Regions from separate parts of the Kribbella sp. NPDC051620 genome, predicted to be linked through region 2. Evidence: riboswitches for the same ligand, from Rfam matches in the RefSeq annotation. Region 2 holds a riboswitch; the other holds the start of a gene.
What was found. A riboswitch is a leader RNA that binds a small molecule or an ion and turns the genes downstream of it on or off. The one in region 2 is predicted to bind thiamine pyrophosphate.

Region 1 (7,765 bases), on a different contig from region 2:
AGCTTCGCGCCGGTACCGCCGGCCTGGGCGTCGCCGCCGCAGCCGGAGAGCATAGTGACGGCGGCCAGCGCCGCGGCGGCCAGGACAGCAAGGGATTTCTTAGGCATGAGCTTCATCCAGACAGGGGTTCAGGAGGGCCGGTCGGTGGTCGCGTAGCGGCCGTCGTGGTACAGCAACGGCTCGTGTTCGCGGCGTTCGGCGTGGGTGGCGAGCCGGGCCACGACGATGTGGTGATCGGCGACTGCGAAGCGGTGTTCGACGAGAGCGCGCAGGTAGCTTGGGGCCTCGTCCAGGACGGGTTCCCCGGTACGGAGCCGGGACCAGCGGGTCGGTTCGGCAAACCGGTCGACGCCGCTGGTGGCGAACCGGCCGGCGATCTCGTGCTGGCCGGCGTCGAGGAAGTTGATCACCAGGCTGTCGGCCCGGTGGACGGTCGGCCAGCTGGACGCGGTGGTGGCGATCGAGAACGACACCAGCGGCGGCAGCAGGCTGACCGAGACGAGCGAGGTCGCGGTGAAGCCGACCGGGCCGTTGCCCGCGTCGGCGGTGATCACCACCACGCCGGCCGCGTGCCGGCGGAACACCGAGCGGAAGATGTCGGCGTCGACCGTGCGCTCCACGTCTTCTGGGTCTGGAACGACGGTGAGGCCGGGGCGGCTGGGCAGGGCAGGGTGGATCGCATGGACGGACATGTCTCTCCCTCGGGACGGGGCAGGGACGACCGGCAGCGGACAGGCAGGAGCAACCGCAACCGGGCGGATGGAGGTACAGCTGACTCTCAGGCCAGAACTCGTCTACGCCGCCGACAGGACAGGCGGTGGAACGGTGTGACTATCGACAGGTCGCGCTGGCTGTGCGCATCATGTCGATGGCACGGCGCCGGGTGAGCAGACAACTTGTCATGTCAGTGAGCTTCTCATCAAAGTGCACTGGAAAACTAGACAATCTCGTCATTCGATACGACTGTCCACCGGACGCCCCTCACACCTTCGTGGGTGTATGCGTTCTACTGACGTGATGCTTTTACTGCCGCCCTTCCAGGCGCTCGTCGACGAGCACTGGCGCGACGTCGCCAGGCTCGCCCGGGCGCTGGCCGGGCCGGTTGACGGCGACGACGTGGCCCAGCGCGCCTGGGAGAAGGCCTTCGCCGCCTACCCGAACCTCACCTCGGCACAGAACCTGCGCGGCTGGCTGCTCACCATCACCGCCCGCTGCGCGACCGACGTGCACCGGGCCCGCAAACCGCAAACACCCCTCGACGACGCGCCACCGATCGCCGTCGACGGCCCGGAGGCCGCCGACTTCCCCGATCCGGAGCTCTGGCAGGCCGTGAAGGACCTGCCCGAACGCCAGCGCGTCGCCGTCACGCTCAAGTACGTCGGCGACCTGGACCACCATGGCGTGGCCGCCGCTCTGGACACCACGCCCGCCGCATCCCGCCGACTCGTCAGCGATGCGCTCGCGACCTTGCGCACCAAACTCGGAGTGGATCATGACTGACCTCACAGCGCCTGATATCGAGGCCCGGCTCAGCCGCCTCACCCCCGCAGGCGCCCGCCCGCCGGTCCTGCCGACCGCCGACGTCTCCTACACCCTGCACGACACCCCCATCGGCACCCTGCTGCTCGCGGTCGCGGGTGACCGGGTGGTGGCCAGCTCCTTCGGCGACGAGGAGACGCTGACCGAGCGGCTGGCCCGGGCGATCTCCCCGCGGGTACTGCGCCAGCCCGGCCCGCTGGACGAGGTACGGCGGCAATTGGACGAATACCTGACCGGTCAACGAAAGGCATTTGATTTAAATGTTGATTTGACTCTGGCCACGCCATTTCAGCGGCTCGTGCTGGCTGATCTTCCCGACCACACCCGCTACGGCAAGACGACGACGTACGGGCAGGTCGCCGGCGAGATCGACCGGCCGAAGGCGGCCCGGGCGGTCGGTACGGCGCTCGGCGCAAATCCCTTGTGCGTGGTGATTCCCTGCCATCGGGTGATCGGCGCGAGCGGCGCGCTCACCGGATACGCCGGCGGGCTGGACGCGAAGCGGTTCCTGCTGAATCTCGAATCGAAAAGTTAACTTTTCCGGCGGTCGTTCGTTTTCTTTATACTCGGGTGGAAGGCAGCAGGTCCCCAATGTGGAGTGGGGACCTGCTGTTTTTTCTATTCGTTGCCCGGTTGATGGATTTCGAGGATGAGGCGGCGGCGGCCGCCCCATTCGCGTTTGTAGACCTTGTAGTCCTTGATGCCGGCCGCCGAGCAGAGGCGGCCGTAGCTGGCCTCGTCGTGGATGTAGTGGACGCTGCTGGTGCCGAAGTGCTCGGTGGTGACGATCCGGTGCTCCGGGCCCTGGCGTAGTCCGTTGGCGATCTCCGACGCGGTCGCCGGGCCCCAGACCGGCCCCTCGATCACGGCGAGCCCACCGGGTCGTAGTACCCGGGAGATCTCCCAGATGGTCGACATCTGCTCGTCCTCGGCAAACAGCTCGTGGAACGCCGTCCACAGGCAGAGCACCGCGTCGAAGGAGTCCGACTTGTACGGCAGGTCCGTCATCGAGCCGATCGCCCAGTCGATCGACAGCTCTTCTTCGCGCGCCTTGGCCTGGCCGGCCTCGACCAGGTTCGGAGAGATGTCCAGGGCTCGCACGGTCTTGCCCGCCCGCCGCAACGGCAGGCTGATCCGGCCGTAGCCGCAGCACAGGTCCAGTACGGACTCCCGGCCTTCCAGGAGCTCTTCGACGGCCTGGACGATGGCGGCGTCACTTTCCGGCGTGGTGCGACTGGCCAGCCCCTCGACCCCGAGTTCTTCGTACTCGGCCCGGCTGCGCAGTGCAGAGTTCAGCATTGCGCCAGTATCCCGGCCACGCTGGGTCACTGTCAGTATCGGGAACCGGATCGAGACCTTCCGAAGTCGGCGAACGGTAATCGCACGGCTCTCGTGCGACGCCGGCCGGTGCCGTGACACTGAGCCAACGACTTCCTCGAAGGAGAACCATGCCCACCACCCGGTACGACGATCTGCGTGCGCTCTTCATCAACTGCACGCTGAAACGGTCGCCCGAGCGCAGCAACACCGAAGGGCTCATCGACGTGAGCAAGCACATCCTGGACAAGCAGGGTGTGGCGGTCGAGGTGATCCGGGCGATCGACCACGACATCGCCACCGGTGTCTGGCCGGACATGACCGAGCACGGCTGGGCGACCGACGAATGGCCCGCCCTGCAGGAGAAGGTGATGGCGGCCGACATCCTGGTGATCGCCGGACCGATCTGGCTCGGCGACAACAGTTCGGTGACCAAGAAGGTGATCGAGCGGCTGTACGCGAACTCCTCGATCCTCAACCCCGCTGGGCAGTACGCGTACTACGGCCGGGTCGGCGGCTGCGTCATCACCGGCAACGAGGACGGCGTCAAGCACTGCGCGATGAACGTGCTCTACAGCCTGCAGCACCTGGGCTACACGGTTCCACCCCAGGCCGACGCCGGCTGGATCGGCGAGGCCGGCCCGGGCCCGTCGTACCTGGACGAGGGATCGGGCGGCCCGGACAACGACTTCACCAACCGGAACACGACCTTCATGACCTGGAACCTGTTGCACCTGGCAAGGATGCTGAAGGACGCCGGCGGCATCCCTGCCTACGGCAACCAACGCTCCGAATGGGACGCCGGCTCCCGCTTCGACTTCGAAAACCCCGAGTACCGCTAGGCGTTCTGCCGGGTGCGGCCCAGGCGGCCGAAGAGGATCGCCGCCACCATGGACACGACGATCGACGTGTACGTCGCGCCGAGCCAGGCTGGTACTGGGTGGTTGTTGAAGAGGGACTGTTGGAGGTCCAGCCAGAAGGGGGACCAGCCGTCGACTGTGCCGGGGTTGACGAGTTGGTAGGCGACGAAGCCGAAGACCCAGGCCAGGGTGGGCTGCCAGCGGAACCTCGCGGTGTCGGAGACGTCCCAGTTCATCTTGCTCACCACGAAGAAGTCGGCGATCGCGACCGCGAACAGCGGGATGAAGACCGAGCCGATCAGGTAGAGGAACTGGGTGTAGTTGCCCAGGTCAACGAAGAGCGCGAGGACGGTGGCGAGGATGCCGATGGCGACGGAGATCCAGCGCCGGTCGATGTGCCCGATCAGGTTGTGCGCGGCCATCGTGGTCGAGTAGACGTTCGCGTACGCCTCGTCCACCTCGTCCACGAGCAGTACGAACAACGCGATCGCGCCGGCCGGGAGGGTGACCAGGGCGGTGATGACGTCGGTGCTGTTGGTCTGCAGGGTGGCGACCGCGATAACGCCGAGTGCGTAGTACAGGATCGCGGCCAGGCCGTAGCCGAGGGCGGAACCGGCGAAGGCAGCCTTGTTGGTGCGCGAGTGCCGGGTGTAGTCGGCGGCGAGTGGCGCGAACGACACCACACCGGCCGCGGCGAGGTCGACGCCCGGCCAGAAGCCGAAGACGCCGTCCTGCGGGAGATCGTGGACCGGCTTGCTGAGCACCTGGATGAACAGGTAGACCGAGGCCAGCAGGACCAGCCAGACCATGAACTTGCGCAGCAGCTTCACGCTGCCGAGCGGCCGGACCGCCATCGCTGTCGCGATGAAGCCGGCGATCAGGACGAACAGCCAGCGCCAGCGCTCACTCGTCACGGCGACGGCCGCCTGGGAGATCACGATGATCTCCATCGTCGCCCAGCCGATGTTCTGCGCGATGTTGAGCACGGTCGGCGCCATCGAGCCGCGGCGGCCGAACAGCCCGCGCAGGCTGGTCATCGCGGGCGCGCCGGTGTGCGAGCCGAAGACGGCGGCGCCGCCGAGGACCAGAGCGCCGATCCCGCAGCCGACGACGACGGCGATCAGGCCCTTCACCAGCGATCCGGTGTACGCCGCGACGAGCGCGCCGGTGACCGGGCCGAACAGCGAGATGCCGAAGTTGCCCCAGAGGGTGAACTGGTCGAGGAACCCCAAGGTCCGCGGCGCGTCCGTGGTCAGGACCAGCGGCGCCTCGGTGGCGGTGGACGTGCGTGCAGCGGTAGTGGTCATGGCTGACCTGCTCCCTACGCCGGCATTACCCGGTCAGGTTCAGGCGGTCGGCGACCCGGCTGCTTCCAGCTCGTCGCCCTCTCAGCCCGCTGATCGGCGCGAGCTCCCGCGGAGGTTTGTTACTGCGTCAACGATAACGCGTCATTGACCGTTGTATACACCGGCTGCCCGCTTGATGAACGTCACAACCTCTTCACCGTGCGTCAGTACCGGCATGTGGGCGCCGGAAGGCACCGTCCAGACGTCGGCATGGGTCTCTCCTGCTGCGTCCGCGCCCGCCAAGTCGGCGAGTCGCTGCGCCCAGCCAGCTGGACAGAGGTTGTCGTGTTCGCAGCGGACGATCACGGCCGGCCGCTCGAGCCGGCGGATGGCTGCGGCGAGGTCGTACCGCCTGGCGACCTCCATCGCCTGTGCCATCGACACCAGGCCGGTACGCGCGTACTGCGGGGCCAGGACCGGTACTAGCCGCGGTGACTCCCACACAGCGGAGCGCACCCACCGCTCGGCGAGCGTGACCCAGTCGGAGGCGCCGACGTCCCCTGTTGGACCGAGCAGCACCAGGCCCTTCACCAGCTGGGGCTGGGCGAGGGCAGCGGCCACCACTATCTGGCAGCTGGCCGAGTGGCCGACCAGTACCGATGGCTCCGTGACGTGAGTGAGCACGCGTTGAGCTAGCGCCTCGGTATGGAGGTCATCGCCGGCTTGCACGCGTTCGCCGTACCCGGGGAGGGTGATGATCTCGTACGGCATGGTGAGGTGCTGGATGGTCGGGGCATACGACTCCGGCCCGAGGCCTAGCCCGGGGACCAGTACGACCTGGGTCACTCCCACGGTGGGCGGTCGGGGGCTTGCTGGACCACGGGGTTGCGTACTTCCGGCTTGAGCTCGCGGTAGCCGAGGGCTAGGCCGACAGCGAGGATGAGGAGGCCGGTACCACCCCAGGCGTACGCGGTGGGGAGGCGGTGGAGGGAGTCGTCGATGGCGCCCATGCCGGTGGTCAGCACCATCACGAACCAGATCAGGATCGGGATGAGGGACAGGGCGACCAGGCCTAGGCCGGTCAGCTCTATCGGGTCTGGCTGGCGGTCGGCCTTGCGGCGGTTGAGGACGTCGCGCAGCCACATGCCCAGGGCGGCCAGGCCGACTATCAGAGTCAGGAGCTGGCCGATGGTGTCGATGACGTCCGTGCGGAGCGGGTGGTTCAGCGGGGAGCCGGGGAGCTGGGAGATCTCCCGGAGCGAGATGCGCTGGACGGAGACGACCAGCAGTCCGTAGATGCCGGCGATGACCGCGGCCAGGAGGACTACCCGGGCTGCGCGGGGGTCGCGGGGGGCTGGGCGGCCGTAGGTGGGTAGCTGGTGCGGCTGCGGGTTGGCGGGTGGGCCGTACGGGTTGCCGGGACGGTAGGCCGGTGGCTGGTTGTAGGCAGTCGGCGGTGGCTGGTTGTAGGCAGCTGGCGGCGGCTGTTCGGCGTACTGGTTCGGTGGGCCGTACTGCGGCTGGCCGTAGGGCACAGGCTTGGCGTAGTGCTCGTCCTTGCGGGACTCGTCGGGGTTCTCGCCCCGGCCATAGGTGGGGAAGTCCTGAGACGACATTCGCTACACCCTCCCGCTCACTCGAACCGTCTTCGGACAGGTTCTCACGGGCGGGGTCGTTCTAGGTTGCTTTGATGGTCGGCCAAGCGTTGGGGAGGCAGCCGGCCAGGCCCTTGGTCTGCTGCATCATCACCGGCGCGGGGGTGTTGGGCTTGGCGCAGGTCGAGTGGCCGTGGCCGAGGGCGTGGCCCACCTCGTGGTTGACCAGGTAGCTGCGGTAGAGGTCGACCTTGCCGGCGTACGCGGGTACGGCGTACATCCAGCGCTTGGCGTTGAGCACCACCCGGTTCTCGACCCGGCAGGACACCTCGCCGCCGGTGTCGAGCGGCAGGCACAGCTTGTCGGTCAGCGTCGGCGTCGCGACGATCACGCGCAGGTCGGCGTCGACCTTGTCGGTCCGCTCGAACCGCACCGGCCCGAGCGCCTGCCAGCCGCGCGGATCGGTGAGCGTCCTGTGGATCTCGGCCGCGACCTTCTCCCCGTTGAGGGACAGCCCGTCCTCGATCTCGACCCGGTACGTCAGCTTGTCGTGATTCTCGGTCGCCTTGGAGAACCCAGCCACCACCAGCAACCGCCCGGTCGACACAGTGACATTCGGCTTGGATCCCTTGGGCCGCCGGGTCAAGGTCGGTGCCGGCCGCAACGGTGTCGTGAACGTCGCGGTCGGCGTCGGTACATGCGTCGGCTTCACCACCGGCACCTGTGTCGGCTCGCTCTTCGCGACGACACTGCCACTGAACTGCGCGGCCAGATTGCGCTCCTGGGTGGCATCGGGATGAACCACCATCACCACGCCGAGCACCGCCAGCGCCGTCACCGAGAACCACTGCGCCTTGTACGACTTCCGCCGACTGTGCCGCCCTGATTTCCCTCGGCGCGCACCACTCCCCGAACGCCGCCCACTCCGCCCGGTAGTCATCTCGCCTTACCCTATCGACTCCCAGTTAGATCACGAAAGGGCAACTTCCGCGACAACGACGTACAACGTCACCGTCGCCAGAAACGGACCACTCGCAAGCCCGTCGAGCCACTGCCGTCCAGCACTCGCGGACAGGTATCCCGCCTCGATTGCACGCTCGGTGTTCCGCTCGAATCCGAAAATCTGATCCGCCTCCCGCAACTCCCGGAACACCGAAGTCACCGGCAG
Region 2 (7,765 bases):
CTCGACCAGCGTGGTGCTGTGGTCCGGCATCGTCGACAAGGTCGTCATCCCGATGGTGCTGTCACCGGCCATCGGCTTCCTCGGCGCCTTCCTGCTGATGACCGCGATCCTGTGGATCTTCCGGCGCCGGAACCCGGGCCGGACCACCCGCGGGTTCCGGCTGGCCCAGTCGCTGTCGGCGGCCGGGATGGCGCTCGGCCACGGTCTGCAGGACGCCCAGAAGACGATGGGCGTGATCTTCCTGGCCCTGCTCACCACCGGGCACGTGGACAAGAACGAGGGCATCCCGACCTGGGTGAAGATCTCGGCCGCGACCGCGATCTCGCTGGGCACGTACTCCGGTGGCTGGCGGATCATGCGGACACTCGGCCGCCGGATCATCCACCTCGACCCGGCCCGCGGCTTCGCCTCCGAAGCGGTCGCCGCGACCGTGCTCTACGTGATGGCGATCGGCCTGCACGCGCCGGTCTCCACCACCCACACGATCACCTCGGCGGTGATGGGCGCCGGCGCCACCAAGCGGCTGTCAGCCGTGCGCTGGGGCGTCGCGAAGGGCATCGTCCTCGCGTGGGTACTGACCATCCCGGCCGCCGGCCTGGTGGCGGCCGCCGTCTACTACGTGGCCCACTTCATCCTCGAATAGTTCATTCTTCGAGCAGTTCACCGCGATTTCACCCGGCGCGCTTAGCGTGAGAGCGCTCCTGACGCCGCCCTCCCTCTGGGATGTGATCGTGATGGACCTTTCGTTCCTCGTCATCGTGGTGATCATCACCGCCCTGGTCTTCGACTTCACCAACGGCTTCCACGACACCGCCAACGCGATGGCGACCTCGATCGCCACCAGAGCGCTGAGACCGAAGGTCGCCGTCGCACTGTCCGCGGTACTGAACCTGGTCGGCGCGTTCGTCTCCACCGAGGTCGCCAAGACGATCTCCAGCGGGCTCGTCGACGATGCCAAGGTAACCGTGCCGATCATCTTCGGCGGCCTGGTCGGCGCGATCCTGTGGAACCTGCTCACCTGGTACGTCGGACTGCCGAGCTCCTCGTCCCACGCGCTGTTCGGCGGCCTGATCGGCGCCACCTGGATCGCGGCCGGCAGCGGCGCGGTCCACTTCGGCACCGTCGTCCAGAAGATCATCATCCCGGCCGTCGCCGCCCCGATCGTGGCCGGCGTGGTCGCCCTGCTCGGCACCTACCTCGTGTACACGATCACCCGGCGGGCCCGGAAGAAGAACGTCGACGACGGCTTCCGGGTCGGCCAGATCGCCTCCGCGTCGCTCGTCTCGCTGGCGCACGGTACCGGCGACGCGCAGAAGACGATGGGCATCATCACGCTCGTGCTGATCACCTCGGGCAGCCTGGCGTCGGGCTCCAAGCCGCCGCTGTGGGTGATCTTCGCGGCCGGCCTGGCGATCGCGGCCGGCACGTACCTCGGCGGCTGGCGGATCATCCAGACGATGGGCAAGGGCCTGACCGAGATCGAGTCGCCGCAGGGCTTCGCGGCCGAGACCAGCTCCACCGCCGTACTGCTCGCCTCGTCGCACCTCGGCTTCCCGCTGTCGACGACCCAGGTCTGCTCGGGCAGCATCCTCGGCGCCGGCCTCGGCAAGCGTCTGGCGGAGGTCCGCTGGACGGTCGCCGGCCGGATGGCGCTGGCCTGGCTGTTCACGCTGCCGGCCGCCGCGATCGTCGGCGCGCTGGCCGGCCGGGTCGCCAACTCCGGCAACATCGGCGTGACGATCATCGCCATCGCCGCGGCCGCCGCCGGTGGCTTCATCTACCTGGCATCGCGCCGCAAGCCGGTCACGGCCGACAACGTCAACGAGTACCCGGGCACGACGGCCCCGGCGTCCGCAGTACCGGCTGCCTGAGGAGGATCTGATGCACATCGACTGGAGCGCACTCGGCCAGGTAGCGATCGCGAGCCTCGCCTTCGGGGTCGGCATCGCGGTGCTGTTCGCCGTCGGGATCAACGCGATGTCGCGGCGCGCGGTCGCGGTCGAGGCGAAGAAGAGCCCGCCGCCGGTGGACACCGCGGTAGCCGGCCTCTGCTTCCTCGCCTGCCTCGCCGCGGTCTTCTACGGCCTGTACCTGATCATCCCGCAGTTCCACTGAAACTGAGCGCGTCAGCGGTTCCAGCGGCGGACCGACCTCGCTACGTCCTTGGGGCGCAGCGAGGCGACCGCGCTCTCCCAGTTGTTGTAGAGCGAGTCACCGAGCAGGGTGAGGCTCAGGAACGCCTGCGGGCGGACCGCCATCACCCAGGTGGCCGCGGCGGCGTGGCCCTGCTGGTAGAGCAGCCGGTCGGCCGTCGCCTCGATCCGGGCCTTGCGGTCGTCGGGCGCCATGTTGATCGTCGCCCAGGCCTTCACGATCGCCGAGTCCTTGGCGGTCATCTGCGCCAGATAGGTCAGCGGGCCGCGCCAGGAACCCCGGCGGCCGAGACCGTCCAGGCTCTCCAGCGGGAACCAGCCGTTCTGGCAGCGCCGGCCGTTCACCGCCGACTCGATCTCCCTGGCCTGATCCGGGCGCAGGTTCTGCGTCGCCCAGTACAAGAAGTAGACCCCGACATCCGGGATCTCCTCGGCCACATTGCCGGGGATGCTCAGCTTCCCCGGTTCGAAGAGGTGCAGCTCCTCGTCTGATCCGTACAAGATCGTCATTTCCCCCCGCCCAGCCCGATCATCGCCGGCGGACCCCCCAGGTCCAGCTTTCGACATACAAGGGTTCTTGGTACCCCCGGCTCGCGCCTCGGTCAACCCCTCGTCCGGATACCGACTGTCCCCATAACCCAAATCGGTGGGGAACGCTACTTGCGGCGGCGAGCCGCCCGCTCCCGGAGTTCCTCGGCGTCGAGGCGGTCGGCTTCCTCGGGGGTCGGCGCGCTACCGCCGTACGACGCGGGCAGCCACCACGCCCCGGCCGGCTTGTCCGGGGACGCCTTGATGGTCCGGTCGAGCATCCCCGCCATCGTGGTCCGCAGCCGGGCAGTGGCCTCGACGGCGTCCTCCTCCTTGCTGACCGCCATCGGCTCGCCGACCGTGATGGCGACCCGCTGGTGCCGGGAGAAGTCCCGCGGGTGGTCCTTGGTCATCATCCGCTGGGTGCCCCACAGGATCATCGGGATCACCGGTACGCCGGCCTCGGCGGCCATCCGGACCGCGCCCGACTTGAACTCCTTCAGCTCGAACGACCGGCTGATCGTCGCCTCGGGGAAGACGCCGACGATCTCGCCCTCGCCGAGGTACCGGATCGCCTCCCGGTACGACCCGGCGCCGGCGCCACGATCCACCGGGATGTGGTGCATGCCGCGCATCAGCGGTCCGGAGTACCGGTTGCGGAACAGCACCTCCTTGGCCATGAACCGGACCAGCCGCTTGCTCGGCTGCGCGCCGAACCCGCCGATCACGAAGTCCACGTAGCTGATGTGGTTCAGCGCCAGCACGGCACCGCCGGTCCGCGGGATGTTCTCCGTGCCGACCATCGTGAAGCCCAGGTCGAGCACCTTGAAGGCGGTCTTGGCGAAGCCGATCACCGGCGGGTACAGGATGTCGCGCATGGTCTGACGCTATCGGGTCGGTCAACGGCGCGCGGATCCAGTACGCAGTAGGCAATCAGTGGTTAGAGTTGCCGACGACAAGTTGATACCGCGGGAGCTCGCGCTGTAGCGGGCTGAGAGGGCGGCTGGGTTTCGGACCCGGCGCCGCCGACCGCCGAACCTGTCCGGGTAATTCCGGCGTAGGGAGCAGCATCGTGACAACGATCGACAATTCTGTCCGCCCGCAGGTCACCACTGGGCCGATCTCAGGATCGGAGAAGATTTACACCGGTGAGCTGAAGGTTCCACAGCGGCGGGTGCACCTCACCAACGGCGAGCACTTCGATCTGTACGACACCTCGGGGCCGTACACCGACGTCAACGCCACCATCGACGTTCAGGCGGGCCTTCCGCCGGTACGCCGGGACTGGATCGCCGGCCGTGAGCCGTTGACCCAGCTGGCGCAGGCCCGGGCCGGCGTCATCACCGAGGAGATGCGCTACATCGCGGTCCGGGAAGGTGTCGAGCCTTCGTTCGTGCGGGACGAGGTGGCGCGAGGGCGGGCCGTGATCCCGGCGAACCACAAGCATCCGGAGTCCGAGCCGATGATCATCGGGAAGAAGTTCCTGGTGAAGGTGAACGCCAACATCGGCAACTCGGCCGTCTCCAGCTCGGTCGAGGAGGAGGTGGAGAAACTCGTCTGGGCCACCCGTTGGGGCGCGGACACGGTGATGGACCTGTCCACCGGCAAGAACATCCACGCGACCCGCGAGTGGATCCTGCGCAACTCGCCGGTCCCGATCGGCACGGTGCCGCTCTACCAGGCGCTCGAGAAGGTGAAGGGTGATCCGACCGAGCTGACCTGGGAGGTCTACCGCGACACGGTGATCGAGCAGTGCGAGCAGGGCGTCGACTACATGACGGTGCATGCCGGAGTACTGCTCCGGTACGTGCCGTTGACCGCCCAGCGGATCACCGGGATCGTCTCGCGGGGTGGCTCGATCATGGCGGCCTGGTGCCTGGCGCATCACCAGGAGTCCTTCCTGTACACGCATTTCGCGGAACTGTGCGAGATCCTGCGGGAGTACGACGTGACCTTCTCGCTCGGCGACGGACTCCGGCCGGGGTGTATCGCGGACGCGAACGACGCGGCCCAGTTCGCCGAGCTCAGAACCCTTGGTGAGTTGACGAAAATCGCCTGGGAGCACGACGTCCAGGTGATGATCGAGGGCCCGGGGCACGTGCCGATGCACAAGATCGCGGAGAACGTCCGGCTCGAGGAGGAGCTCTGTGGCGAGGCGCCGTTCTACACCTTGGGGCCGTTGGCAACCGATATCGCACCGGCCTACGACCACATCACCAGCGCGATCGGCGCGGCCCAGATCGGCTGGCTGGGAACGGCGATGCTCTGCTACGTCACGCCGAAGGAGCACCTCGGCCTGCCGGATCGTGACGACGTGAAGACCGGCGTGATCACGTACAAGATCGCTGCCCACGCGGCCGATCTGGCCAAGGGGCATCCGGGCGCGCAGGACTGGGACGACGCGTTGTCGAGGGCAAGGTTCGAGTTCCGCTGGGAGGACCAGTTCAACCTGTCGCTGGATCCCGACACGGCCCGCTCGTACCACGATCAGACGCTGCCGGCCGAGCCGGCCAAGACGGCGCACTTCTGCTCGATGTGCGGGCCGAAGTTCTGTTCGATGCGGATCACCGCGGACATCCGCAAGTACGCCGAGGAGCACGGTCTGGACTCGGCCGAGGCGATCGAGGCCGGCTTCGCGGAGATGTCGGAGACCTTCAAGGCCAAGGACTCCAAGCTCTACCTGCCACTGGCTGACTGAGCTGCATCCGCAACAAATCTAGACTCGCCGGTCCGCGGCCCGATCCACCCGAAAACATCCTGACTCCGTGTGAAGGTGGCGGTGAGTCGGGGCGCGGAACCGGCCGATTTCAGCGGAGAATTGGAAGATCGGCGGCCTCCCGAGTGGTCACGGTGGGTGATCGGGCGAACCGGTTCAGGTTTTTGCCTTCACTCTGAGTGAATAAGACTGTAGCCTTAACCTGCGTCGGGAAGGAGGTACAAGGCGGTGGTCTTCGTTCTCACGGTAGATCAGCGAGGCAGCCGGAGCATCGGCGATCTCGTACCCGAGCTACTGAATACGCTGAACCGGCGGCCGCGCCGGATCGGCCTGCTGCGCAAGTTCGAGCGCACGGCCGGCGACGAGGTCCAGGGCGTGCTCTCGGAGGCCCGGGCCACGGTCGACGTCATCGTGCAGCTGCTCCGCGCGGACACCTGGCACATCGGTCTCGGCGTCGGCGCGGTCGACCAGCCGCTGCCCCGGAGTACCAGGGCAGGCAGCGGGGAGGCGTTCGTCTTCGCGCGCGAGGCGGTCAACCGGGCCAAGGCGAGCCCGCACCACGTGAGCGTCGTCGGTGCCAACGAGCACGCGGCGGAACAGGTGGAGAGCGTCATGTGGCTGATGGCGTCGGTACTGCGTCGCAGGAGCGAGCGCGGGTGGGCTGTGGCCGACCTGCTGGCCGAGGGGCTGACCAGGCGCGAGATCGGCGTCAAGCTGGGGATCAGCCAGTCCGCTGTCACGCAGCGGGCGCAGGCGGCCGGTTTCGCCGAGGAACAGCGCGGCCGGGTGCTTGCGGCAGAGTTGCTCGAGGCTGGGGAGGTTGCATGACGGCAGCGGTACTAGTGCTGACTGGGGTGGCTCTGGTGCTCGCCGTAGTGGCGTGGGTGCCCAAGTCGGGCGCCACGCTGGAGATAGTGCTCAGTGGCGTGATGCTGGCCTGCCTGACGGCGACCGGCATCCTGCTGCTGGCGGGACACGGCGTACAGGGCTGGCGGGAGGCCTGGTGGAACATCCTCCTCATGGTCTCCGGCGGCCTCGCAGTAGCCGGTGGAGGTCCGCTGACGACGTCGGTGCTGGCACTCGTTGACCGGGGCAACACCAGGTCGCAGTCGACCCAGCAGGCGGGCGAGGTGCTCCGCGGTGGCGCGCTGATCGGCGCCCTGGAACGCGGCGCCATCTACGGCTCGATCGTGGCGGGCTGGCCCGAGGGGATTGCGATCGTGCTGGCCATCAAGGGGCTGGCGCGGTATCCGGAGCTGCGTAGTCCGGACCAGCCGGCCTCGGTGACGCCCACAGCGGTGGCGGAGCGATTCATCATCGGCACCTTCACCAGTGTGCTGTGGGCAGTCACCTGCGCCGGTCTGCTGCTGTCTCGCTAGACCTTGATCACGTACGTGCTCATCACCTTGTCGTGCCAGGTCTGCTTCTTGTCGTCCCACAGCGGCCACAGTGAGTTGAGCAGGCAGGCGTTGTCGAAGATGCCGCGCAGGATGTCGCGCAGCAGCGACCGGCCGGCGCCGATCGGCTGGAAGTAGGTGGCGTCCACCAGCTTGATCTTCAGCACGCTCTTGCCGACGCTCTGGCCGGTCTTGCCCTGCCGGATCACCCGGTTCCACACCCACAGGCCGATGCTGGCCAGGACACCGATGATCAGCACGACGAAGGCGAACGCGCTGGGTCCCTCGTCGCTGGAGGTCGTGTAGCTGTCGCCGTCGGAGTTGGCGATCAGGTTCGCGATGAAGATCCCGTACGCGATGAGAGCCGGGATGCCGGACAGCAGGCCGTCCAGGAGCGCCGCGCCGACCCGGGATCCCCAGTCGGCCAGCTCGGACCCACCAGGGCCGCCGTAGCCGAAGCCCTGCTGCCCGTACATCGGCTGGTCGTACTGCGGCGGACCGGGTTGCCCATACTGAGGCTGCCCGTACTGCGGCGGCCCAGGCTGCCCGTACTGCGGTTGACCGGGCTGACCGTACTGCGGCTGGCCAGGCTGGCCGGGCTGGCCGTATTGCGGTGGCTGCCCGTACTGCGGCTGGTCCTCGGGACCGTTCGGAGGGGTGGTCACTGAAATTCCCTTCAAAGCCTTCCGGCTCAGAGCTTGACGACCAGCGTGTTGTTGATCTTGTCCGCGAACGTCTGCTTCTTCTCGTCCCACAGCGGCCACAGGTAGCCGACGTAGCAGACGAGGCCGTCGAGGATGTGGGTCAGCTGGCGGACGAACGCCTTGGCCGGACCGACCGGCTGCCCGGTGGCCGCGTCGACCAGCTTGATCTTGACCACGGACTTGCCGACGGTCTGGCCCTCGTTGCCCTGCTTGATGACGACGTTCCAGATCCCGACACCGATGGCGATCAGCCCGAACAGCACCAGG

Region 1: it holds a riboswitch for thiamine pyrophosphate, as region 2 does, so the genes downstream of both, ACIA12_RS21765 (purine-cytosine permease family protein) here and thiC (phosphomethylpyrimidine synthase ThiC) in region 2, are expected to answer to the same signal.

Annotation. Positions count from the first base shown of each region.
Region 1 is NZ_JBITDB010000004.1:567,974-575,738, reverse strand. It holds gene ACIA12_RS21795 (ABC transporter substrate-binding protein) at 1-107, opposite strand, end outside; gene ACIA12_RS21790 (flavin reductase family protein) at 129-692, opposite strand; gene ACIA12_RS21785 (RNA polymerase sigma factor) at 1,000-1,500, shown strand; gene ACIA12_RS21780 (methylated-DNA--[protein]-cysteine S-methyltransferase) at 1,493-2,074, shown strand; gene ACIA12_RS21775 (class I SAM-dependent methyltransferase) at 2,158-2,838, opposite strand; gene ACIA12_RS21770 (flavodoxin family protein) at 2,988-3,698, shown strand; gene ACIA12_RS21765 (purine-cytosine permease family protein) at 3,695-5,023, opposite strand; TPP riboswitch at 5,018-5,143, opposite strand; gene ACIA12_RS21760 (alpha/beta fold hydrolase) at 5,165-5,854, opposite strand; gene ACIA12_RS21755 (hypothetical protein) at 5,845-6,618, opposite strand; gene ACIA12_RS21750 (DUF3152 domain-containing protein) at 6,680-7,537, opposite strand; gene ACIA12_RS21745 (methyltransferase domain-containing protein) at 7,568-7,765, opposite strand, start outside.
Region 2 is NZ_JBITDB010000007.1:88,249-96,013, reverse strand. It holds gene ACIA12_RS33675 (anion permease) at 1-643, shown strand, start outside; gene ACIA12_RS33670 (anion permease) at 732-1,871, shown strand; gene ACIA12_RS33665 (hypothetical protein) at 1,882-2,115, shown strand; gene ACIA12_RS33660 (hypothetical protein) at 2,127-2,663, opposite strand; gene ACIA12_RS33655 (lysophospholipid acyltransferase family protein) at 2,810-3,559, opposite strand; TPP riboswitch at 3,640-3,764, shown strand; gene thiC (phosphomethylpyrimidine synthase ThiC) at 3,754-5,379, shown strand; gene ACIA12_RS33645 (transposase) at 5,626-6,225, shown strand; gene ACIA12_RS33640 (hypothetical protein) at 6,222-6,776, shown strand; gene ACIA12_RS33635 (RDD family protein) at 6,773-7,459, opposite strand; gene ACIA12_RS33630 (RDD family protein) at 7,486-7,765, opposite strand, start outside.